DNA from 3 places in the Paenibacillus sp. QJM3NY_38 genome. Region 2 is predicted to be linked to each of the others. Evidence: a T-box and tRNA genes for the amino acid it is inferred to sense, from the RefSeq annotation. Region 2 holds a T-box; the other regions hold tRNA genes.

Region 1 (7,524 bases), 2.5 Mb from region 2:
TCCATGAAAAAGATCATAAAATCAACAAAAGAAGCGCCGTCTTTTCACAGAAAAGAGGCGCTTTTATTCAGTAGGCTTCAGGTTTCACCTAGCGGTAAGCGGCATCTGTAAACAGAGTGGAGATCTTGTACCAGATCCAGTCCATCGCCCGATCTATGTCCTTCACTTGACCTGCTATATGTGAGGTGGAAGCCTGAAATAATTCTCCGTCAATGACGGTCACATTGCCATTCACTTGACCGTAGACCTTCGTCTTTCCGTTCTCGACTGTAATATCTCCCGTGATGATTTGATCCGGAGGAATAATGACGGTATCTCCTTCAATCACCAGCTTTTCGAATTCGTCACTCTTTACAACCAGCTGAGTATCCTGACTCCAAAAACTGATTGTGCTGAAGAGCATGACAACCAAAAACAAAGCTGCAGCCGTGAGCGCAGGATGATTCCTAACCCATTTGACCCAAGCTTTTTGTCTCTTGGGCTGCGGCAGCATGCCCATTATACGTTCCGTTAAATCATCGGATGGCTTGGTCGCATGATGAGTTAAGGAATAAAGAAGCATATCGGTATGCTCCAGCTTCTCGAAGTAATTCCGACAGTCAGCACAATCCCGCAAATGTTGCTGCAATTCCAGCTGCTGTGGGTCGGACAAGTCATTATCCAGATAATCATGCATCAAAGAGACGGCTAATTTGCAATCCATTTGTGAGCCAATCCTTTCATTCAATCTCTTTGCTGGGTCCCTTCCCCATAGGGGCATAAGACTTGCTTATTGTTCATACGTGCCGGAATCAGGGATGTTTCAATTTTTTTAAAAGAAAGTCAGAAAAAAATTTGCAGAGACTAACTTTCTGGCTCCGCAAGAAAAAAGCGCCCTTAAACGCGATCTCTCTTCCTCAAAGAACGGCGATAGGCGTTTTCCCCTCACAATTTGTACTCTAATTTTTTGCGTAAAAATTCGCGTCCACGATGTACACGCGTTTTGATCGTTGTTACAGGCAAGTCCAAAATCTCGCTAATCTCCTGCAGAGATAAATCCTGAATGTACCTTAGAATCATGATTGTCTTGTACTTGGCAGGAAGTCCGTCAATCGCCGTATGAATAATACGCTGTGTCTCGGATAGCAGCATTTCACTCTCCGGTGTACGATTATCGCTCGGGATCAAGGAGTAGCCATCCATGCCTTCGCTTTCATTCAGTTCGGCGTCCAGCGAGAAAGACGGCTTGCGCTTGCGCAGCCGATCAATGCTAAGATTTGTACCAATTCGGTATATCCAAGTTGAGAACTTCTGATTCTCGTCGTATCGATCAAGGTTTTTATATACTCGCAAAAAAGTCTCTTGTACGACATCCTCAGCCTCATGGCGGTTACTCAGCATCCGGTAAGCCAAATGAAAAATCTTGTCTTTATAAAGCTCTACGATTTCGGCAAAAGCTCTCTGGTCCCCTTTTCGGGCCAGCTTCGCCAGTCTTACATCCAAATTGTCCACCACAATTCCCCCAGAATGGTCTGATGGGTAACGTCTAAAAAGCATCATTCAAATCGTAATTCAACTGTTTCTAAAAATCAACAATAATTCAAAAAGAATCCCTATTCTCTATCAAAGACAATCCTGCTGCAGCCGATACTTTAATCATCAGGGATGATGCTGCTATAGATGAAAAAACGAGGTTCCTTTAGGGAACCTCGCCTTATACTATCCCTTTTAAACAACGTTGTCATCCTGTACGGATCAACCTGTATTACGAAGCCCCGCCGCAATGCCGTTGATGGTCAGCAATACTTCCCGAAGCAGATCCGGATTGTCCTGCTCCTGCTCTCTCAGCTCGCGCAGCTCGTTAAGCAATTGAACCTGCAAATAGCTAAGCGGATCCACGTAAGGGTTACGGAGTCGAATCGATTCCTGCAAGACCGGCTGGTTATCCAGAATATCCTGTTGTCCCGTAATCTTAAGAACAAGCTCTTTCGTCAAGTTGAACTCATCCAGAATCAGACCGAAGATACGCTCGCGGGCTTGATCATCCTTCGTCATCAAAGAATACTCCTTGGCGATGATCAGATCAGCCTTGGCAAGAGCCATCTGAAGGGTATCGATCAGTGATGTAAAGAACGGATAGCTCGTGTACATCTTCTGAAGCACCTTCATATTCTCTTCCTTGCCCTGGTAGAAGCTCTGTAAGCCCGTACCAGCCGCGTACCATGCCGGGAGCAGGTAACGACTCTGGGTCCAAGCAAACACCCAAGGAATGGCTCTGAGGTCCTCAAAACGGTCACTGTTCTTACGCTTGGATGGTCGGGAACCGATATTCAGCTCTCCCACTTCAGGAAGCGGCGTGGATTCCTTGAAGAAGCTCAGGAAATCCGGATCACGGAAGATCAGATCCTGATATTTCTTCTGTGAAGCGGCCGATATGCTCGAGGAAATCTCTTCCCACTCTTTTTCGGTCGATTCTTTTTCAGGGTAACGGGCATTAAGAGAAGCCGTTATAAGTGCTGAAGTCGCCTGGTCCAAACTGCGGTAGGCAATTCCCTTCAAAGAGTAACGGGAAGAAATAACCTCGCCTTGCTCCGTGATTTTGATGCCACCCGCAATCGTTGATGCCGGTTGAGCCAAAATGCTTCGGTTCAGCGGCATACCGCCGCGTCCAAGCGATCCGCCGCGTCCATGGAAGTATTTCACCTTGATGCCATACTCATTGGCTACAGCCGTAATATCTTTGAGTGCTACCTGGAGCTCCCAGTTCGCGGTAATGGCACCGCCGTCCTTGTTGCTGTCGGAGTAACCCAGCATGATTTCCTGAAGCTCATTCATGGCGCTAACCGCTTCCCGATAGATCGGCAGGTTGAAGAGCTTACGCATAATATCAGGTGCGGCATGAAGGTCTTCAATCGTCTCAAACAATGGTGCAACCTGTAAAGTAGCTATTACAGAACCATCATTGTCCTTGCGGAAAAGTCCGACTTCTTTGGCAAATACCATCACTTCCAGAATGTCGCTTGCGCCCTCGGACATACTGATCAAATAACTTGAAATACATTTCACGCCGAACTCCTGCTGCGCACGGAATACGGTACGATATACTTCAAGACATTCTTCGGTACTGTCGCTGTACTCTTGATAAGGCGTAGTCAATGGACGAGGATCATTAAGCAGGTTATTAAGCAGCTCGATCTTCTCATCTTCACTTAACTGGGCATAATCCTGAGTCACATTCATTTTACGAAGAATCTCGGCCATGGCATTTTCATGCTCTTGGCTATGCTGTCTGATGTCCAGCGTTGCTGTATGGAAGCCAAATAACTCCGCCTGACGAATCAGTTTTTGAATATACGTGTCTGCAACATAGTCAGCAAAATGGAAACGCAAGCTTCGATCAATGATATTCAAGTCCTCGATAAATTCCTCAGGGGACTGATAACGCTCGCTGCCCGTCATGTTCTCATCAAGAATATGACTCATTTTAGCCAGCATATATACCAGTTTTACACGATAAGGCTCTTTCTCATTGTGCCAAATTTCCATCTTCTTCAGTGTTACATGCTCGCGGTCTTTTTCAATGGATTGAAGCAATTCATCCGAAACGCTCACGATGGATGAGCTGAAGCTGAGGTATTTCATGAAATCACGCAAAATCCGTTGGTATTCACGAATCGCTAGCTTCCGCTGCATTTCAAGCGTTTTCCATGTTACGTCCGCCGTCACTGAAGGATTTCCGTCCCGATCGCCACCGATCCACGAACCGAAACGCAAATAGGTTGGAACGTGCCAATGGTGACCCGGATAATATTTACTTAGGCAGCGCTCCAGTTCTTGATAAACCTCTGGCAGAATGTGAAACAGAGTCTCGTGAAAATAATACATACCGTTTCTGACCTCATCAAGAACCGTCGGCTTACGGTCACGAAGCTCGTCGGTTTGCCATAGCGTAATCACTTCATTCAGTAGTTTTTCCCGAAGCTGCTCTCGTTCGCGGAATGTCAGTGTCGGGTTGTCGAGTTGCATCACATCGTCCGCTATCCGTTTATGAATATCCAGAATAGCCCGACGCATCGCTTCTGTTGGATGAGCTGTCATTACCAGCTCAAGGGATAGACTTTCGAGAATTTCTTGAACTTCTTCAAACGTAATATTGCGCTCTTTCAAATCCTGGACCGCACTTTCAATGGAACCCGGTTGAACACTCTCCCCGGCGGAACGCTCGTAATCGCGTTTGCGGCGAATGCGATGATTCTGCTCTGCGATATTAACCAATTGAAAATAAATGGCAAACGCGCGAATCACCTGATGGCGAATGTCGGGCTCCAATGTGCTGATGATCCTTTTGAAATCTGCAAACAATTCTGGCAAGAATACGGATCGCAACGATTTACTCGTTTCACGAATTTTCTCAACTATATCTAAAAGCTCATTGCCACCTTGGTGGACAAGAACTTCTCCAAGAATATTGCCAAGGAACCGTACATCTCGCCGCAGCAGATTGTTGGAATTGCTCTTTGCGGTTACTGTAAGTTCAGTCATGCTACTCCTCCCATCTCAACCCGTTTCAGCAGTTTGTCTATAGGACGTAACGCCTTCCTAACATCATACAATAAAAGCGCATGAAAATCTGCATTTTCCAGGCGAAAAAATTAGCCAAATCGACAAAACTCATGATATTGATATACCCATATACCATGGACATTAGTCCTATAAACCTTGACCTGCCTATATTCTTTAGCACATTAACACTTCGCAGGATAGTCGTATGAATATGTAAAAAAACATCACACACGGTGATGTCCTGCTTATGTATGGAGCGGGTGATGGGAATCGAACCCACGCTACCAGCTTGGAAGGCTGGAGTTCTACCATTGAACTACACCCGCATATCAACCCACAAAAGAGATGCTACATCTCGGAGTATAATCCGATTACTTTTGCGGGGCTTAACTCTTAAACAAATCGGGATGACACGATTTGAACATGCGACCCCCTGGTCCCAAACCAGGTGCTCTACCAAGCTGAGCTACATCCCGATATTAATCTTTTTTGAAAAATGGCACGCCCTGAGAGATTCGAACTCCCGACCTTTTGATTCGTAGTCAAACGCTCTATCCAGCTGAGCTAAGGGCGCAAATGGAGCGGACGACGGGAATCGAACCCGCGACCCTCGCCTTGGCAAGGCGATGCTCTACCGCTGAGCCACGTCCGCATAAATGGTGCGCGTGGAGGGACTTGAACCCCCACGTCAAAGACGCTAGATCCTAAGTCTAGTGCGTCTGCCAATTCCGCCACACGCGCACAAGATGAAACAATGGTGAGCCATGAAGGACTCGAACCTTCGACACCCTGATTAAAAGTCAGGTGCTCTACCAACTGAGCTAATGGCTCGCATTTCAGGGCCCCCGAAAAGTATTCGGAATCACCTTCAAAGCGTAACTACACTTTTTGGGGTAAAGTGGCTGGGGATATAGGATTCGAACCTATGCATGACGGAGTCAAAGTCCGTTGCCTTACCGCTTGGCTAATCCCCAAAATCGATGAGATACTTCTATTGTGCTGATTCTCGTTAGAATCATGCACGAAATGGTGGAGGCTGAGGGGATCGAACCCCCGACCCTCTGCTTGTAAGGCAGATGCTCTCCCAGCTGAGCTAAGCCTCCATACAATATGGAATAAAAAGTAGTGGTGACCCGTAGGGGATACTCTCACTTCGTTCGAGACTGCGAAGCCTCTGCTTACGAAGGACATCCTCCGACGAACCGACGGGATTCTCATCCCCTGATGCAATTAAATTAGTGGTGACCCGTAGGGGATTCGAACCCCTGTTACCTCCGTGAAAGGGAGGTGTCTTAACCCCTTGACCAACGGGCCGCAATTTCATAATGCATGTCCAATTCAAAAACGAATCTGGAGCTTCCAACCGGGATCGAACCGGTGACCTCATCCTTACCATGGATGCACTCTACCTACTGAGCTATGGAAGCAAGTGGCTCCCCGAACAGGACTCGAACCTGTGACAACTCGATTAACAGTCGAGTGCTCTACCAACTGAGCTATCAGGGAATATATCCGCTTGGCGACGTCCTACTCTCCCGGGACCCTTCGGTCCAAGTACCATCGGCGCTGGAAGGCTTAACGGTCGTGTTCGGTATGGGAACGCGTGGAACCCTTCCGCCATCGCCACCAAACGGTTCAGATGCTTGATCACCTGAAAACTAGATACGAAACGATCTTTGCAGCACATTGAAATATTTTTGGATAAGCCCTCGACCGATTAGTATTGGTCAGCTCCATGCATTGCTGCACTTCCACCTCCAACCTATCTACCTCGTCGTCTTCAAGGGGTCTTACGAATTGGGAAATCTCATCTTGAGGGGGGCTTCACGCTTAGATGCTTTCAGCGCTTATCCCGTCCGTACGTAGCTACCCAGCCATGCTCCTGGCGGAACAACTGGTGCACCAGCGGTACGTCCATCCCGGTCCTCTCGTACTAAGGACAGCTCCTCTCAAATTTCCTACGCCCACGACAGATAGGGACCGAACTGTCTCACGACGTTCTGAACCCAGCTCGCGTACCGCTTTAATGGGCGAACAGCCCAACCCTTGGGACCTACTTCAGCCCCAGGATGCGATGAGCCGACATCGAGGTGCCAAACCTCCCCGTCGATGTGGACTCTTGGGGGAGATAAGCCTGTTATCCCCAGGGTAGCTTTTATCCGTTGAGCGATGGCCCTTCCATGCGGTACCACCGGATCACTAAGCCCGACTTTCGTCCCTGCTCGACTTGTAGGTCTCGCAGTCAAGCTCCCTTATGCCTTTGCACTCTTCGAATGATTTCCAACCATTCTGAGGGAACCTTGGGGCGCCTCCGTTACTCTTTAGGAGGCGACCGCCCCAGTCAAACTGCCCGCCTGACACTGTCCCCGTACCGGATCACGGTACCAGGTTAGAACCTAGATACGATCAGGGTGGTATCCCAACGTCGCCTCCACACAAGCTGGCGCTCATGCTTCAAAGGCTCCCACCTATCCTGTACAGATCGTACCCAAATCCAATATCAAGCTGCAGTAAAGCTCCATGGGGTCTTTCCGTCTTGTCGCGGGTAACCTGCATCTTCACAGGTATTAAAATTTCACCGGATCTCTCGTTGAGACAGCGCCCAAGTCGTTACGCCATTCGTGCGGGTCAGAATTTACCTGACAAGGAATTTCGCTACCTTAGGACCGTTATAGTTACGGCCGCCGTTTACTGGGGCTTCGGTTCACAGCTTCGGGTTTAACCCCTAACCGCTCCCCTTAACCTTCCAGCACCGGGCAGGCGTCAGCCCGTATACTTCGCCTTACGGCTTCGCACAGACCTGTGTTTTTGCTAAACAGTCGCTTGGGCCTTTTCACTGCGGCCCCCTCGGGCTATTCACCCTACCGAGGCACCCCTTCTCCCGAAGTTACGGGGTCATTTTGCCGAGTTCCTTAACGAGAGTTCTTCCGCGCGCCTTAGAATTCTCTTCTCGCCTACCTGTGTCGGTTTGCGGTACGGGCA
Region 2 (7,524 bases):
GAGCAGGCGATTGTGATGGAGCTGCTGACCGGGATGAAGCGTGCCGGTGCGGACATTATCATTACGTATTTCTCGAAGGACGCAGCACGCTGGATGCGCAGCTAGTAACCATTAACGATGAAAGAGTTAGGAGTGCATACGATGAGCCAAGATTTGCGAAAAGAAGATTTGTCGCGTTCTGCTTTTGAAGAAGCGAAGTTATATATTCCCGGCGGTGTCAACAGTCCGGTACGTGCGTTTAAGTCTGTTGAACTAACTCCGATTTATATCGATCGCGGAGAAGGCAGCCGGGTATATGATATCGATGGCAACAGCTTTATTGATTATGTCGGTTCCTGGGGGCCGCTGATTATGGGTCACGCGCATCCTGAGGTTGTTGAAGCGCTTCAGGAGACAGCTGCCAAGGGGACCAGCTTCGGTGCTCCAACCCTATTGGAAACGAAGATGGCGAAGCTCGTCTGTGAACGCGTGCCGTCGATCGAGGTCGTGCGGATGGTGAATTCCGGTACGGAAGCAACCATGAGTGCTATCCGTCTAGCGCGCGGTTATACAGGACGCAGCAAAATCATTAAATTCGAGGGCTCCTATCATGGCCACGCCGACAGTCTTCTGATTAAAGCGGGATCGGGCATCGCAACGCTTGGACTTCCTGATAGCCCGGGTGTGCCTGAAAGCGTTGCTTCCAACACCATTGCGGTTCCTTATAACGATCTGGAATCGGTACAGCTTGCCTTTGAGCGGTTCGGCGAAGAGATTGCAGCCGTTATTGTTGAGCCCGTGGCAGGCAATATGGGCGTGGTCCCTCCGCAGCCGGGATTCCTGGAAGGTCTTCGCAAGGTCACTTCTGATTATGGCAGCGTGCTTATTTTTGACGAGGTGATGACGGGATTCCGCGTTGATCTGAACTGTGCGCAAGGACGTTATGGCGTTACACCGGATTTGACATGCTTGGGCAAGGTGATTGGCGGCGGTCTGCCAGTCGGTGCCTATGGAGGCAAGCGTGAGCTGATGGATCAGATTGCCCCGGCAGGACCGATCTATCAAGCAGGAACGTTAAGCGGTAATCCGCTCGCCATGGCGGCTGGTTACACGACCCTGAACCTGCTGACGCCTGCCGTCTATGAACAGCTCGAGGAGCGGGGAGCCCGCCTTCAGGCAGGATTTGAGCGTAACGCTCAGGAATTCGGTATCCCGCTTACGATTAACCGGATCGGCTCCATGGTATGTCCTTTCTTCACGAATATGCCGGTCGTCAATTTCGATACGGCCAAGACTAGTGATCTGGATCGTTTCCGCCGTTATTTTGCAGCGATGGTCCAAGAGGGAGTCAGCGTACCTCCTTCCCAGTTCGAGGGCATGTTTATCTCGGGCGCTCATACGGTAGAAGATATCGATGCTACCATTGAAGCCAACTACAACGCCTTCAAAAGCCTATGAGTTACGGGGGGAATTGGAGCAAACGCGGCGAATGGCTGGAGATGACGCCGGGCAAGGCGCTATTGAGTCTGCCGGATCGGAACGAAGCGGCTGCCAAGTGGCTTATGGAAACGGTCGGTATGCCCGAGAAGCTGTATCGTAAGCTTCGTCATGAACAGGGGATACAATGGAGAGGGGATCGGCTTCGGCTGGTCCTTTTTCCTTACCGGGATTACGGCATCGAACCGAGATGGCAGGAGCTTGATGTATTGTATGAGGACGATTTCTGCCTGGTCGTGAACAAACCGGCCGGTATGGCGGTCCATCCGGACAACGAGAGCCGCGAGACGACCTTGAATCATGTGGTTGCCGCATATTACGAAGCCGAAGGCATCCATACGGCAGTCCGGCATATTCATCGGCTGGATAAGGATACAACAGGTCCCGTGCTGTACGCCAAGAATGAATATGCGCAGCTAAAGCTTGATGAGGACATGCGGGAGAAGAAGATCGTCCGGATATACGCGGCTATCGTTCAGGGGAGGGTCTCTCAGGATCTGAAGAGAATCGATCTGCCGATAGGCAAAGACCGCTATCATTCAAGCCGTCGGAGAGTTTCATTAACCGGGCAGGCTGCGATCACGCATATTCGATCATCCGAGGTGTATCCGAAAGCCAGCCTGCTGCAAATTCGACTGGAAACCGGCCGGACGCATCAGATCCGGGTGCATCTAAGTCATATGGGACACCCGCTTCTGGGAGATTCCTTATACGGAGGATCAGGGGCGTTTCCGCGCCAAGCGCTGCATGGCGAACTTCTGCTATTTACTCATCCTTTCTCGGGCGAGGATATTGAGGTGAATGCACCCTGGCCTCTGGATATGTTGGAGTTAAGAGAACGAATCATAGAGACATCGGACCGGTAAGAAAATTTGCAAGATCCTGAATGAACCTGTAAGTTTCAAGCACAATTCGCAAAAAAGTCATGCTCTCCTATTTTCGGCATATAGATAAATTGAGTGGCAAAACTTAGGCTCATGCCGTGATAACAGATCACGGATAGTATATGCCAAAAAGGAGGACATTCCCGTGTTTGACCAGTCCTACGGATTGCGGTTCGATATTTACGAGCGTATTAATTTAACGGAAGATTTGCCGGGAATCGAAGAATTGGAAGAGGCGGAGTTGATCCCGCATATTCAGGTAATCAGTCAGCAGGACCAGGCTACGCTTCGGGGTCATCTGCTTCTTGCAGGCCTGTATAAAGGTGACACCGAAGCAGGAGAGACGGAGCCGCTCGAACACTGGATCCCGGTTGAAATCACGGTACCGATGAACCGGGTATCATCATTGGATGACATCGCGGTCGAGATCGAGAATTTTGACGTGGATTTGTTATCCAAACGCAGCTTGAACATTACAGGGGTTCTGTCGCTCAAAGGAATTCAGGCGGCGGCTCCGGGAGCCCGCGACCAAGTATGGGCCAATGAGGAATTCACAGTGGTACATGCTCCTGAAGCGACTGATTTGTATTCGAACGGGGAGCAGCAGTTCGCAGCCAACCCGTACGACCAGCTTCATGGCAGCGGAACTCATCCAGACGCTAACTCGACTTCGCCTTCTTACTTCAACGAGGCTCAGACCAGAGCTCAAGAGTCCGGGACGGATGCGCGCACACAGCAGTATCTGGCATCCTGGGCGCAGTATGAGAACCAAACACGGGATTCACAGGACTCAGCAGACAGCACCATTAGCATTTCTAAAACGTCTGAAGCCCGGGATACGGTCGAATATGCCTTACATAATGAGACGGAAGCTCAGGCAGCTGAGTTGTCGATTCCAAGTGTATGGCAATTCGAACGGGCTGCGGTCCAGCCCGAGCCGGAGCAAGAAGATTCAGCAGCCAGTTTCCCTGGTGTCATTGAGCGTAAGGGTGAAGAAGTGGATGCCGTTCCGGTACTGGAATCACCGGAAACGGAGGAAGTGCAGCCTGTTTTCGCTGAGGAAGAATTCCCTTCGGAGGATATGGATGATATAACGGAAGAGGTTTCCATTAAAGCCGAAGAGGTTCCGACCAAGCCGGAGTTAAAGGTGGCCTTCAACACGAAGAACAGCAGCACAACCAGCGCATCGGGCGTAGGCTTCTCTTCGTTGCTTCAATCGAGCAGAACGGTTCAGGATCAGGATCAAGCCGCTCGGGACGAGGAAGAAGAGACGGAGGAATTGGTTGACTCCGCAACGGCCGAGGACGTGGAGTGGAAGAGTCTGTTCCTGGGTAACCGCCATGAGGAAACGCCTTTCCGCAAGGTCCGGATGTGCATTGTGCAGCGTGAGGAGACACTCGACGTGATTGCCGAGCGTTATCAACTGACGCCGCGAGAGCTTTTGTTATATAACCGCATGTCCGAGCAGAATGTGGAAGAAGGCCAGGTATTATACATTCCCCAGTAATCAGCGGAGGAAGCGATCGCGTAAGAACAAGCAGGTCAAGGTAGGATATCCTTGGCCTGTTTTTGTGTATGGCCGGGAATAGATTAGAAGAAGAGGGGAATCGGACGAGCCGGGGCTTCTTTATTACAATGTATTAGAATTATTTTGGATCGACAGGTATGATGTCTAAATCGTTCGGAAACACTCAAAATATTGACTATATGCAACAACCACGGTATATTTGAATAGTATATGTACAGGTATTCCTAAAGCTAGAACAACGTTGAACGGGAAGAGTAGGAAGGTATGGCCTTCAGAGAGCGGAATTGCTATCAAGCGCTGTGAGATTCCGCAGGAACCAGCTTGCCGAAGTCGCCCCGGAGTTGCGGACTTGAGATAGAGTAGGGATCGATCGCTACCCTGGTTAGAGTTCGCCGGCCGCAGCCGTTATCTGCGTAAAGTGTCGTGCTTGATCGTTTGCCTTTCACGTTCTTCATGGGAGGATACGATTCATGATTGATTATAAGCACGAAACAAAGGTGGTACCGCGAGAGAACAGTCTTTCGTCCTTTGAGGACGAAGGGCTTTTTTTGTTTCACGCAAACATGGATATCCATGTCCACGCCCGGAGGCTAAAACATTACGGGTTGGCAAAACTGATTAACAGTATCGGAGGTACGAAAATATGGATCAAAAACTAAACCAATCCCAGTTAGACATGCCGACGACGTATGATCCGAAGGCAGCCGAACAAAAATGGTATCCGTACTGGAAGGAAGGCGGCTTCTTTGAAGCTGGCAAACGACCGGACGCGGAGCCGTATACGATTGTTATTCCTCCACCAAACGTTACGGGAATGCTTCACATCGGCCATGCCCTTGATTTTACGCTGCAGGATATCCTGATTCGCGTAAAGCGGATGCAGGGTTATGATGCGTTGTGGTTGCCGGGCTCTGACCATGCGGGCATCGCCACGCAAACCAAGGTTGAGCAGAAGCTTCGCGAAGAAGGCGTTACCCGCTACGATCTGGGACGTGAAAAATTCCTGGAGAAAGTGTGGGAATGGAAGGATCTATATGCGAATACGATCCGTGACCAATGGTCCAAGATCGGCCTGTCCCTCGATTACTCCAGAGAGCGTTTCACGCTCGATGAGGGGTTGTCAGAAGCGGTTCGGGAAGTATTCGTCAAGCTCTATGATAAGGGGCTTATATATCGCGGCAAACGCATTATCAACTGGGACCCGGCTGCTCGCACGGCTTTGTCCGATATCGAAGTGGAGTACAAAGAGGTCAACGGCCATTTGTACCACTTGCAATACCCGCTGAAAGACGGCAGCGGCTCCATTACCGTAGCAACCACCCGCCCGGAGACTATGCTGGGTGATACGGCGGTAGCCGTTCATCCGGAAGATGAGCGCTATAAAGACATGATCGGCAAGACATTGGTCCTGCCTATTGTCGGCCGAGAAATTCCGGTTATTGCCGATGAGTACGTGGAGAAGGATTTCGGCAGCGGAGCGGTTAAAATTACGCCGGCACATGATCCGAATGACTTCGAAATGGGTCTGAGACATGATCTGCCACAAATCACCGTGATGGATGAATCCGGGACGATGAATGAATTTGCCGGCAAGTACCAGGGGCTTGACCGAGCAGAATGCCGCAAGCAGATCGTAAGCGACATGAAGGAATCGGGCGTGCTGCTTCGCATCGAAGATCATGTTCATCAGGTTGGCCATAGCGAAAGATCCGGCGCCGTTGTCGAGCCGTATCTGTCGACGCAGTGGTTTGTTAAGATGCAGCCGCTTGCGGAAGCAGCCGTTACTGCGCAGAAATCCGGCAAGGGCGTAAATTTCGTGCCTGACCGGTTCGAGAGAACCTACCTGCATTGGATGGAGAATGTGCGCGATTGGTGCATCTCTCGTCAATTGTGGTGGGGCCACCGGATTCCGGCCTGGTATTCCGAATCCACGGGCGAAGTGGTTGTTGCCATGAATGAAGAGGAAGCGCGCGCGAAGCTTGGCAAGGACGATCTGAGACAGGATGAGGACGTGCTGGATACCTGGTTCAGCTCGGCATTGTGGCCGTTCTCGACCATGGGCTGGCCGAATCTGGACAGTGAGGATTTCAAACGTTATTATCCGACAAGCGTTCTCGTAACGGGTTATGATATTATTCCGTTCTGGGTTTCGCGGATGATTTTCCAAGGGCTTGAATTTACGGATCAAATGCCGTTCAAAGATACGCTTATCCATGGTCTGGTTCGGGATAGCGAAGGCCGCAAGATGTCCAAGTCGCTCGGCAATGGTATCGATCCGCTCGAGGTTATTGAACAGTATGGCGCAGATGCCATGCGTTATATGATATCGACCGGCAGTACGCCGGGTCAGGATCTTCGATTCCGCTGGGAACGTGTGGAACAAGCGCGTAACTTCGCGAACAAGATCTGGAATGCGTCACGTTTTGCGCTCATGAATCTGGAGGGCTTCATGGCGGCGGATATCGACATTTCCGGAGAGCTGGGAACGGCCGACCGTTGGATTTTGCATCGTCTGAACGAAACTTCCCGCGACATTACGCGTCTAATTGATGCCTACGAATTTGGCGAAACCGGTCGACTGCTCTACAATTTCATCTGGGATGATCTGTGTGACTGGTATATTGAATTTGCTAAGCTGTCCCTGTACGGCGAGGATCAAGCGGCCAAGAAAAAGACGCAGTCGGTGCTTGCCTATGTGCTGGACCGCACGATGCGCTTGATCCACCCGTTCATGCCGTTCATTTCCGAAGAGATCTGGCAGCATTTGCCGCATGAAGGCGAGACGGTGATGTTGGCTTCATGGCCGACCTATGATGAGGCATTTGAGAATGCGGAAGCCGTTACTGAAATGAACCTGCTGATGGATGTCATCCGTGCTGTACGTAACATCCGGGCGGAAGTAAACGTACCGATGAGCAAAAAAGTAGAACTCCAGTTGAAGCCGGTAAGCGAGCAAATTGCTGGCATCATCGATCGCAATGCGGATTATATTCGCCGCTTCTGCAACACGTCGGAGTATCAATCCTCCCTTGCGCTTGAGGCGCCGGATAAGGCGATGACCGCCGTGGTAACAGGTGTTGAAATGTATCTGCCGCTTGCCGGGTTGATCGATATCGCTCAGGAGATCACGCGTCTGGAAAAGGAAATTCAGCACTTGAACAGCGAAGTCGAGCGTGTGGAGAAGAAGCTGAACAATCCTGGTTTCGTATCGAAAGCACCTGAAAAGGTGATTGAAGAAGAACGGGCGAAGCTTGCGGATTACTCGGACAAACGCAGTAAAGTGATTGCGCGCATCGAAGAACTGAGAGGCTAAAGGGCAAAATGAATCTGGACCAGAAGGTGAGAACGATGGTTGATCATTCGGCAGCTGCAGTGGCAGCTCCGTTCCATACCTATGAGGAAGCGGTAGCTTGGATCAACGGGCTGATTCCGTTTGGAATCCGCCCGGGCATGGATAGAATTCAGCGATTGATGGAGCTGCTCGGCCATCCGGAGCGGCGGTTAAAATTTATTCACGTGGCCGGAACGAATGGGAAGGGCTCCACATGCGCTTTTTTAACAAAGGTTTTGCTTCAAGGGGGATTCACGGTTGGCACCTACACGTCTCCCTATATTACGAAATTTACCAATCGGTTT
Region 3 (7,524 bases), 2.8 Mb from region 2:
AGCAAATGTATGTCATCGTCCATTTCAAACGTAATTTCCATAGGTACTTTGATTCGCAGTTCCTTAATCAGTTCACGCAGCCCCTGCTCAAGTGCCTTTCCTTCGAGATAAACCGGCCGTAGATGAAGAAGAAGCGCCCTCATCTCGGACTGGGCCACAGCCGACATTTCCTCGATCAGAGCCACCTGGCGCTGCGCTTTGTCAAAATCCTTATCCAGCGTCCTGCCCACAGCGGTTGCCGTCATCGAGATGGCAAACAGCTGCTGAGAAACCGCGTCATGGAGCTCGCGCGCCAGACGCTGCCTCTCTTCCACAATCGCCGTAACCCTGGCCTGCTCGGCAAGCTGGGCATTGTTCGTAGATAACCGCTGCAAGGAAGACACCTGATCCTCCCAGCGTTTGCTGATCTTCACCAGCTGTTCTCCAAGCCGGCCCACTTCGTCTTCGCCGATGTCCGGCATTACGTCCGTAAGGCTGCCTTTTTCCCAGTTCACCAGCGTTTCCCTCACAAGATCGACCCGTCGTTTTACCCGGTATCCCTGGAAGAAGCCATAGATCGCTCCCAGCCCAATCGGCAGCAATACGATGGTAATGCCGGCTTCGATCCGGTTCTTCCACGTCTCAAACGGTTGAAGATAACCATATGTATATAATAAATATAGGACAACGAGCATGACAACCAATCCCAGAAGGGTCCCCTCACGCATACTTCGGGTAATCATATTTGCTTTCTTTTCCGTTTCCACGGGGCAACCCTCCTGAATGGTTTACACAAAACTTACGTTTATTATGTCATTCTTATATTCAAATCTCCGCCTAAATAAGAAACAATAAATTTTACTTTATATTCACTGGTCTCATAATTGGGTGATTTATACCGCACGCGGTTTAATATGCCGGTTTCCTTCCGGTCGTCCATATGAATGGAGCCAAACAGGATGGATGCTTCGATCTCCACCCCATAATAGTCCGGGATCATCAGATCAATATCCCCCAGCATTCCATGGAACATCAGGACCGTTTGGCGTTCCTCCGGAAGGGCCAGGGACAGATCCACATCCGCCTCTCCCAGCACATGCCACACACTCAGACTGCGCATCACCCACGGAGCCCGGTCCCAATCAAAGTTGGACATAAAGTTCTGCTTCTGAATGTACTTCGTCGTGGTATGAGCTCGTTTGGACTTGCCATAAAAAATACCTAGCGATATCAAGCTGATGCCGATAATCAACATGAGATGCTCCAGCAGCAGCAGTACGGCACCTACTCCGAGCAGAATGTATCCCTTCTTCACATGTCCATGTTTGATCTGAAGGACACCTGCAAACATGAGTAACAGGGCGACAATGGTGAAGAAACCAAACCACCGGCCGAAAAGCATAATAAAACCCAAGCTGATTAAACCAACTGCTATCCAGCGGTTTCTGTCCATGTCGCACCTCCTTGATGACCAAGATATAAGCTCGGAAAAGCCATATCAGTGAGACGTTCCCCACTGTATGGCTTTGCCTGTACTATACGACAATCTCATTCGTATAGCATATCATATGAACATGGTGTTCGAATACGGTTTAATCTTATTTTGCTGACTTGCTAAGGAATTACTCGGACTTCGAAGAATTCCCCATTTTGTTTTTCAAAGCTTGCAGCTGCTCATCCACCTTCAATTGCTTCTCAGCGTCCACGGGGCTTGTGTATACTGCATTGTTAGGACGGTATGGGGCGCGAAGCACATCAGCTTCTGCTTCCATTTGCATGATTTTTTCCTCCATGCGATGGAAGCCCATCGAAGCACTACCGCTTTCGATTGTGTGCAGGCTGCTCACTTGAGACATTTGCTTCTTCGCTTTAGCCATTTGAGCGCGGGCTACAAGCTCATTGCGCTTGTTGCGCATTTTGTAGAACTCGTCTTTCATTTCATGCAGCTGAGCTACAAGTTCTTTTGCTTGAGTCTCGGATTGCAGGTGCAATTCCACGTACTCGGTTTCTTTTTGATCGAAATAGATTTTTTCTTCAAGCAGCTTGCGAGCCACTTCTTCTTGACCATTCTTCAGAGCCAATTCAGCTTGAGCTTCACGTTGTGCCGCCATCTTCACAGCCTCATCGACGCGCTGCTTCATACGACGCTCATTAGCCATTTGCTTCGCAACCGTTACCTCTGCTTCATGAATTTCTGCCTCCATGTCGCGCAGGTACTGGTTCAACATTACGATCGGATCCTCTACTTTATCCAGCAGTTCATTCACCGATGCTTTCGTCATATCCTTAATTCTTTTAAATACTCCCATGTTATTTATCTCCCTTCTCATAGTTCGAAAGTTTTTTCTTCAATTCTTCGATTTCTTTTTGCATTGCTTTTCTTTCAATATCCTTCATCATCGCATCCAGATCGGAATCCGTTGACGCGTTGTTTCTTGCACCATTGGGACGGTCATATTTGGGACCAAAGCTACTATGCTCATTAGGATAGCCTTGACGTCCATAAGAATCATTATAGCTGTTGTAGCCTGGTCCAGGGCCCGGATGATCGTTGTAACGGTATCCGCCGCCATGTCTGCCCTGTGGACCATACGGATCGTGATAATACGGCTCCTTAGGTACTACAAGGGATGCAATCAGATAGATCAACAGCGTTGTACCGCCTGTAAAAAAGATACTGACTACAAATATGATTCTAAGTAGGGTAGATTCGACTCCGAAATGATCGGATATACCGCCGATCAACCCTGTGAACATTTTGTCTCGGGTGGAACGGTACAATCTAGTCATGGTTACTCCTTTCCGCTGTTATTCAGCTTTTGCTTCAGGCGGGCAAGTTCTTTTTCTAATACAGTGGAGACCGATTCACCAGCCTGTTCCATGTATTCCTGCCCCATGCGGCGTAAATCGCGAAGACTTCTGGCTTCCAGTTCCCAGTCGCTGATACGGTCTTCGAGGCGATTGAACATCTTCGGTACGTCATGACCGCCGCCGTAGGAGCCCGTACGTTCATTCATTTTCTGCTGAAGACGAAGGGTTTCCACTCGGGCAACATAATATTGACGTTTGCTGTATACCGTCTGATATTCCATCCGCAGCTCGCCGAGCTGCTCCTCGATTTCTTTTAGCGACTCCAGGCTTGAGGACAACAGGCCTTGATACTGCTCGATCTTTTCCTCGTAGATCAATTTCTCCTGCAATGCCAGCTTGGCAAGATGTTCTTCGCCGGCCTTCAGTGCAAGCAGTGCCTGCTCTTCGCGTTTATATCGCATGGATTCGGCTTGATCCACCTGCTGCTTCAGCTGTCTGGAATGTACTTGGCATTGCTGCTGCAGCTTCTCAGCCTCAGCAATGTCCTGTCTGGTTGAATGTAGGAACTGGTCGATCAATCGAACCGGATCCTGGCTCTGCTCGAGCTTTTCATTCAATGTTGCTACGGTTATGTCTCTTATCCGCCGGAAAACACTCATATTGGCTTAGCCCTCCTCATCTATCATGATCTGTTGTTCATGCATGTTATTTAATGTAGTGGTTATTATCAATAACGGGGTCTACCATTCTTCAACCGGGACACCCCGTAAATGATCAAGATAACTCCAAAGATCGGACCGATCAGCCAAGACAGTTTACCCATCAACCAGATCACACCGATACCGAGAATAACCCATCCCATCAAGGTGTTACCTCTCCGGATCCCGTAGTATCCCAAAGCGACCATCAGGATTGGAATTAGAAGACTGAACAACCATCCAAGCAGAGGACCGAATACTCCAAGGAGAACCAAGATCCCTACACCAATCAACAGGATACTCATTCCATTTCCTTTTGAATTTCTCATTTATACACCGCCTTTCTGTTGTTTGATCGTTGTTTCTTTTGTTCAACCTTATGACTCTATTCTAGGTAATTTCGAGTTTCGCTAAAACGGCCTGGGGACGGTTTTTGGACCTAGACCTAAGGCGGGGCCTTCTACAGACCTACGTCCAACCCTGCACTGGATCGATGATTCGATGGGTTAGCCTGTGTAGATGAGTTCATCTGGATAATCTTTGTTTTACCTATAAAGAACGTGGTTTCTAATGATAGTTTAGTTTTTAGGAGTGTAGCTCGAGGAAGCTCCGAAGGTGATAGAAAAGCCCTCGCGATTACTGGAGAGGTAACAAGAAGAATGGAGTCTAATATTAAAATCACGAAGAAGCCATCGATGTAGATGCAACAAAAAAAGGAATGCAGACGTTTAACGTCTACATTCCTTTTGGATGATGCCGGTGAAGGGACTCGAACCCCCACGGTTTCCCTCACGATTTTGAGTCGCGCGCGTCTGCCAATTCCGCCACACCGGCTTACATTATGGCGTGCCCTAAGAGATTCGAACTCCTGACCTTTTGATTCGTAGTCAAACGCTCTATCCAGCTGAGCTAAGGGCACATAAGTTTGTAATGGAGGCGCCACCCAGATTCGAACTGGGGATAAAGCTTTTGCAGAGCTGTGCCTTACCACTTGGCTATGGCGCCAGAAATAAAAATGGAGCGGACGACGGGAATCGAACCCGCGACCCTCGCCTTGGCAAGGCGATGCTCTACCGCTGAGCCACGTCCGCAAACATAAAAATCAATGGCTGGGGATATAGGATTCGAACCTATGCATGACGGAGTCAAAGTCCGTTGCCTTACCGCTTGGCTAATCCCCAATATGATTTTGTAATATGGGGCGATCGAGGGGAATTGAACCCCCGAGTGCCGGAGCCACAATCCGGTGCGTTAACCACTTCGCCACGACCGCCATATTGAAACACTGTGATACGATTGGCAGGGGCAGCAGGAATTGAACCCACACTAACGGTTTTGGAGACCGCTGTTCTACCTTTAAACTATGCCCCTAAAAACTGGTGGAGGATGATGGATTCGAACCACCGAACTCGAAGAGAGCAGATTTACAGTCTGCCGTGTTTAGCCACTTCACTAATCCTCCAGAATGGTGCCGGCGAGAGGACTTGAACCCCCAACCTACTGATTACAAGTCAGTTGCTCTACCAATTGAGCTACACCGGCATATAAAGTTATAAAACGTACATGGTGGCTCGGGACGGAATCGAACCGCCGACACGAGGATTTTCAGTCCTCTGCTCTACCGACTGAGCTACCGAGCCTTAAAGCTCTTCGCGAACTTTGACGGAACCCATATCGGATACTCATCTCATCCCAAAGTTGTAAAGAATGGCGGAACTGACGGGATTCGAACCCGCGATCTCCTGCGTGACAGGCAGGCATGTTAGGCCTCTACACCACAGTTCCACGAGGCATTATCGCTATTGCGATATAAATTGGTTGCGGGGGCAGGATTTGAACCTACGACCTTCGGGTTATGAGCCCGACGAGCTACCGAACTGCTCCACCCCGCGTCATTATAAAGGTGTATAAATGGTGGAGGCTGAGGGGATCGAACCCCCGACCCTCTGCTTGTAAGGCAGATGCTCTCCCAGCTGAGCTAAGCCTCCGTAACAAAGCGACTTTTATCATATCAAAATCTGATATAAGAAGCAAGTGTTTTTTTAAAGAAAGTGGTGACCCGTAGGGGATACTCTCACTTCGTTCGAGACTGCGAAGTCAATGCTTACGAAGTTATCCTCCGACGAACCGACGGGATTCTCATCCCCTGATGCAATTAAGAAAGTGGTGACCCGTAGGGGATTCGAACCCCTGTTACCTCCGTGAAAGGGAGGTGTCTTAACCCCTTGACCAACGGGCCTTGCTTAAAATAATAGTGGCGGAGAGAGAGGGATTCGAACCCTCGAGACGCTTTTGGCGCCTACACGATTTCCAATCGTGCTCCTTCGGCCAACTCGGACACCTCTCCATAAATGGCTCCCCGAACAGGACTCGAACCTGTGACAACTCGATTAACAGTCGAGTGCTCTACCAACTGAGCTATCAGGGAACAATATTCAATTCAAGTGATTGATCACCTGAAAACTAGATACGAAACGATCTTTGCAGCACATTAGAATTCGTAGCATTCACCCGATGTGGTATCGGGGTCCCCGGAAAGTATTCGGCGTTGCTTCAAAGCTTCGCTTCACTTTTTGGGGTGATTTTGGATAAGCCCTCGACCGATTAGTATTGGTCAGCTCCATGCATTGCTGCACTTCCACCTCCAACCTATCTACCTCGTCGTCTTCAAGGGGTCTTACTAATTGGGAAATCTCATCTTGAGGGGGGCTTCACGCTTAGATGCTTTCAGCGCTTATCCCGTCCGTACGTAGCTACCCAGCCATGCTCCTGGCGGAACAACTGGTGCACCAGCGGTACGTCCATCCCGGTCCTCTCGTACTAAGGACAGCTCCTCTCAAATTTCCTACGCCCACGACAGATAGGGACCGAACTGTCTCACGACGTTCTGAACCCAGCTCGCGTACCGCTTTAATGGGCGAACAGCCCAACCCTTGGGACCTACTTCAGCCCCAGGATGCGATGAGCCGACATCGAGGTGCCAAACCTCCCCGTCGATGTGGACTCTTGGGGGAGATAAGCCTGTTATCCCCAGGGTAGCTTTTATCCGTTGAGCGATGGCCCTTCCATGCGGTACCACCGGATCACTAAGCCCGACTTTCGTCCCTGCTCGACTTGTAGGTCTCGCAGTCAAGCTCCCTTATGCCTTTGCACTCTTCGAATGATTTCCAACCATTCTGAGGGAACCTTGGGGCGCCTCCGTTACTCTTTAGGAGGCGACCGCCCCAGTCAAACTGCCCGCCTGACACTGTCCCCGTACCGGATTACGGTACCAGGTTAGAACCTAGATACGATCAGGGTGGTATCCCAACGTCGCCTCCACACAAGCTGGCGCTCATGCTTCTTAGGCTCCCACCTATCCTGTACAGATCGTACCCAAATCCAATATCAAGCTGCAGTAAAGCTCCATGGGGTCTTTCCGTCTTGTCGCGGGTAACCTGCATCTTCACAGGTATTAAAATTTCACCGGATCTCTCGTTGAGACAGCGCCCAAGTCGTTACGCCATTCGTGCGGGTCAGAATTTACCTGACAAGGAATTTCGCTACCTTAGGACCGTTATAGTTACGGCCGCCGTTTACTGGGGCTTCGGTTCACAGCTTCGGATTGCTCCTAACCGCTCCCCTTAACCTTCCAGCACCGGGCAGGCGTCAGCCCGTATACTTCGCCTTACGGCTTCGCACAGACCTGTGTTTTTGCTAAACAGTCGCTTGGGCCTTTTCACTGCGGCCCCCTCGGGCTATTCACCCTACCGAGGCACCCCTTCTCCCGAAGTTACGGGGTCATTTTGCCGAGTTCCTTAACGAGAGTTCTTCCGCGCGCCTTAGAATTCTCTTCTCGCCTACCTGTGTCGGTTTGCGGTACGGGCACCTTCACCTGACTAGAGGCTTTTCTTGGCAGTGTGAGATCATGACCTTCGCTACTATAATTTTCACTCCCCATCACAGCCCAGCCTTATCGATGTGCGGATTTGCCTACACATCAGCCTCACTGCTTGGACGGACATCCATCAGTCCGCGTCACTACCCTCCTGCGTCA

What was found. The T-box of region 2 lies ahead of AC0VZ8_RS07855 (valine--tRNA ligase). A T-box ahead of a tRNA ligase gene usually reads a tRNA of that ligase, here a tRNA-Val.
Region 1: it encodes a tRNA-Val, which carries the amino acid that the T-box ahead of AC0VZ8_RS07855 (valine--tRNA ligase) is inferred to sense. The anticodon was not compared.
Region 3: it encodes a tRNA-Val, which carries the amino acid that the T-box ahead of AC0VZ8_RS07855 (valine--tRNA ligase) is inferred to sense. The anticodon was not compared.

Annotation. Positions count from the first base shown of each region.
Region 1 covers NZ_CM149665.1:6,525,377-6,532,900, forward strand. Annotated here, with positions in the region: gene AC0VZ8_RS30325 (zf-HC2 domain-containing protein) at 89-703, opposite strand; gene sigW (RNA polymerase sigma factor SigW) at 925-1,491, opposite strand; gene ppc (phosphoenolpyruvate carboxylase) at 1,735-4,521, opposite strand; tRNA gene AC0VZ8_RS30340 (tRNA-Gly) at 4,795-4,868, opposite strand; tRNA gene AC0VZ8_RS30345 (tRNA-Pro) at 4,945-5,018, opposite strand; tRNA gene AC0VZ8_RS30350 (tRNA-Arg) at 5,040-5,116, opposite strand; tRNA gene AC0VZ8_RS30355 (tRNA-Gly) at 5,120-5,194, opposite strand; tRNA gene AC0VZ8_RS30360 (tRNA-Leu) at 5,200-5,283, opposite strand; tRNA gene AC0VZ8_RS30365 (tRNA-Lys) at 5,298-5,373, opposite strand; tRNA gene AC0VZ8_RS30370 (tRNA-Gln) at 5,442-5,516, opposite strand; tRNA gene AC0VZ8_RS30375 (tRNA-Val) at 5,570-5,645, opposite strand; tRNA gene AC0VZ8_RS30380 (tRNA-Glu) at 5,782-5,856, opposite strand; tRNA gene AC0VZ8_RS30385 (tRNA-Thr) at 5,894-5,969, opposite strand; tRNA gene AC0VZ8_RS30390 (tRNA-Asn) at 5,973-6,048, opposite strand; rRNA gene rrf (5S ribosomal RNA) at 6,057-6,173, opposite strand; rRNA gene AC0VZ8_RS30400 (23S ribosomal RNA) at 6,240-7,524, opposite strand, start outside.
Region 2 covers NZ_CM149665.1:1,795,534-1,803,057, forward strand. Annotated here, with positions in the region: gene hemB (porphobilinogen synthase) at 1-105, shown strand, start outside; gene hemL (glutamate-1-semialdehyde 2,1-aminomutase) at 142-1,437, shown strand; gene AC0VZ8_RS07845 (RluA family pseudouridine synthase) at 1,434-2,342, shown strand; gene AC0VZ8_RS07850 (LysM peptidoglycan-binding domain-containing protein) at 2,506-3,867, shown strand; T-box leader at 4,121-4,420, shown strand; gene AC0VZ8_RS07855 (valine--tRNA ligase) at 4,532-7,201, shown strand; gene AC0VZ8_RS07860 (bifunctional folylpolyglutamate synthase/dihydrofolate synthase) at 7,210-7,524, shown strand, end outside.
Region 3 covers NZ_CM149665.1:6,242,123-6,249,646, forward strand. Annotated here, with positions in the region: gene AC0VZ8_RS28960 (sensor histidine kinase) at 1-746, opposite strand, end outside; gene liaF (cell wall-active antibiotics response protein LiaF) at 788-1,432, opposite strand; gene AC0VZ8_RS28970 (PspA/IM30 family protein) at 1,602-2,288, opposite strand; gene AC0VZ8_RS28975 (PspC domain-containing protein) at 2,290-2,769, opposite strand; gene AC0VZ8_RS28980 (PspA/IM30 family protein) at 2,772-3,449, opposite strand; gene AC0VZ8_RS28985 (hypothetical protein) at 3,518-3,817, opposite strand; tRNA gene AC0VZ8_RS28990 (tRNA-Leu) at 4,243-4,322, opposite strand; tRNA gene AC0VZ8_RS28995 (tRNA-Arg) at 4,331-4,407, opposite strand; tRNA gene AC0VZ8_RS29000 (tRNA-Cys) at 4,420-4,493, opposite strand; tRNA gene AC0VZ8_RS29005 (tRNA-Gly) at 4,505-4,579, opposite strand; tRNA gene AC0VZ8_RS29010 (tRNA-Gln) at 4,595-4,669, opposite strand; tRNA gene AC0VZ8_RS29015 (tRNA-His) at 4,686-4,761, opposite strand; tRNA gene AC0VZ8_RS29020 (tRNA-Trp) at 4,786-4,859, opposite strand; tRNA gene AC0VZ8_RS29025 (tRNA-Tyr) at 4,866-4,950, opposite strand; tRNA gene AC0VZ8_RS29030 (tRNA-Thr) at 4,955-5,030, opposite strand; tRNA gene AC0VZ8_RS29035 (tRNA-Phe) at 5,053-5,128, opposite strand; tRNA gene AC0VZ8_RS29040 (tRNA-Asp) at 5,197-5,273, opposite strand; tRNA gene AC0VZ8_RS29045 (tRNA-Met) at 5,304-5,380, opposite strand; tRNA gene AC0VZ8_RS29050 (tRNA-Val) at 5,401-5,476, opposite strand; tRNA gene AC0VZ8_RS29055 (tRNA-Glu) at 5,653-5,727, opposite strand; tRNA gene AC0VZ8_RS29060 (tRNA-Ser) at 5,744-5,835, opposite strand; tRNA gene AC0VZ8_RS29065 (tRNA-Asn) at 5,841-5,916, opposite strand; rRNA gene AC0VZ8_RS29070 (23S ribosomal RNA) at 6,073-7,524, opposite strand, start outside.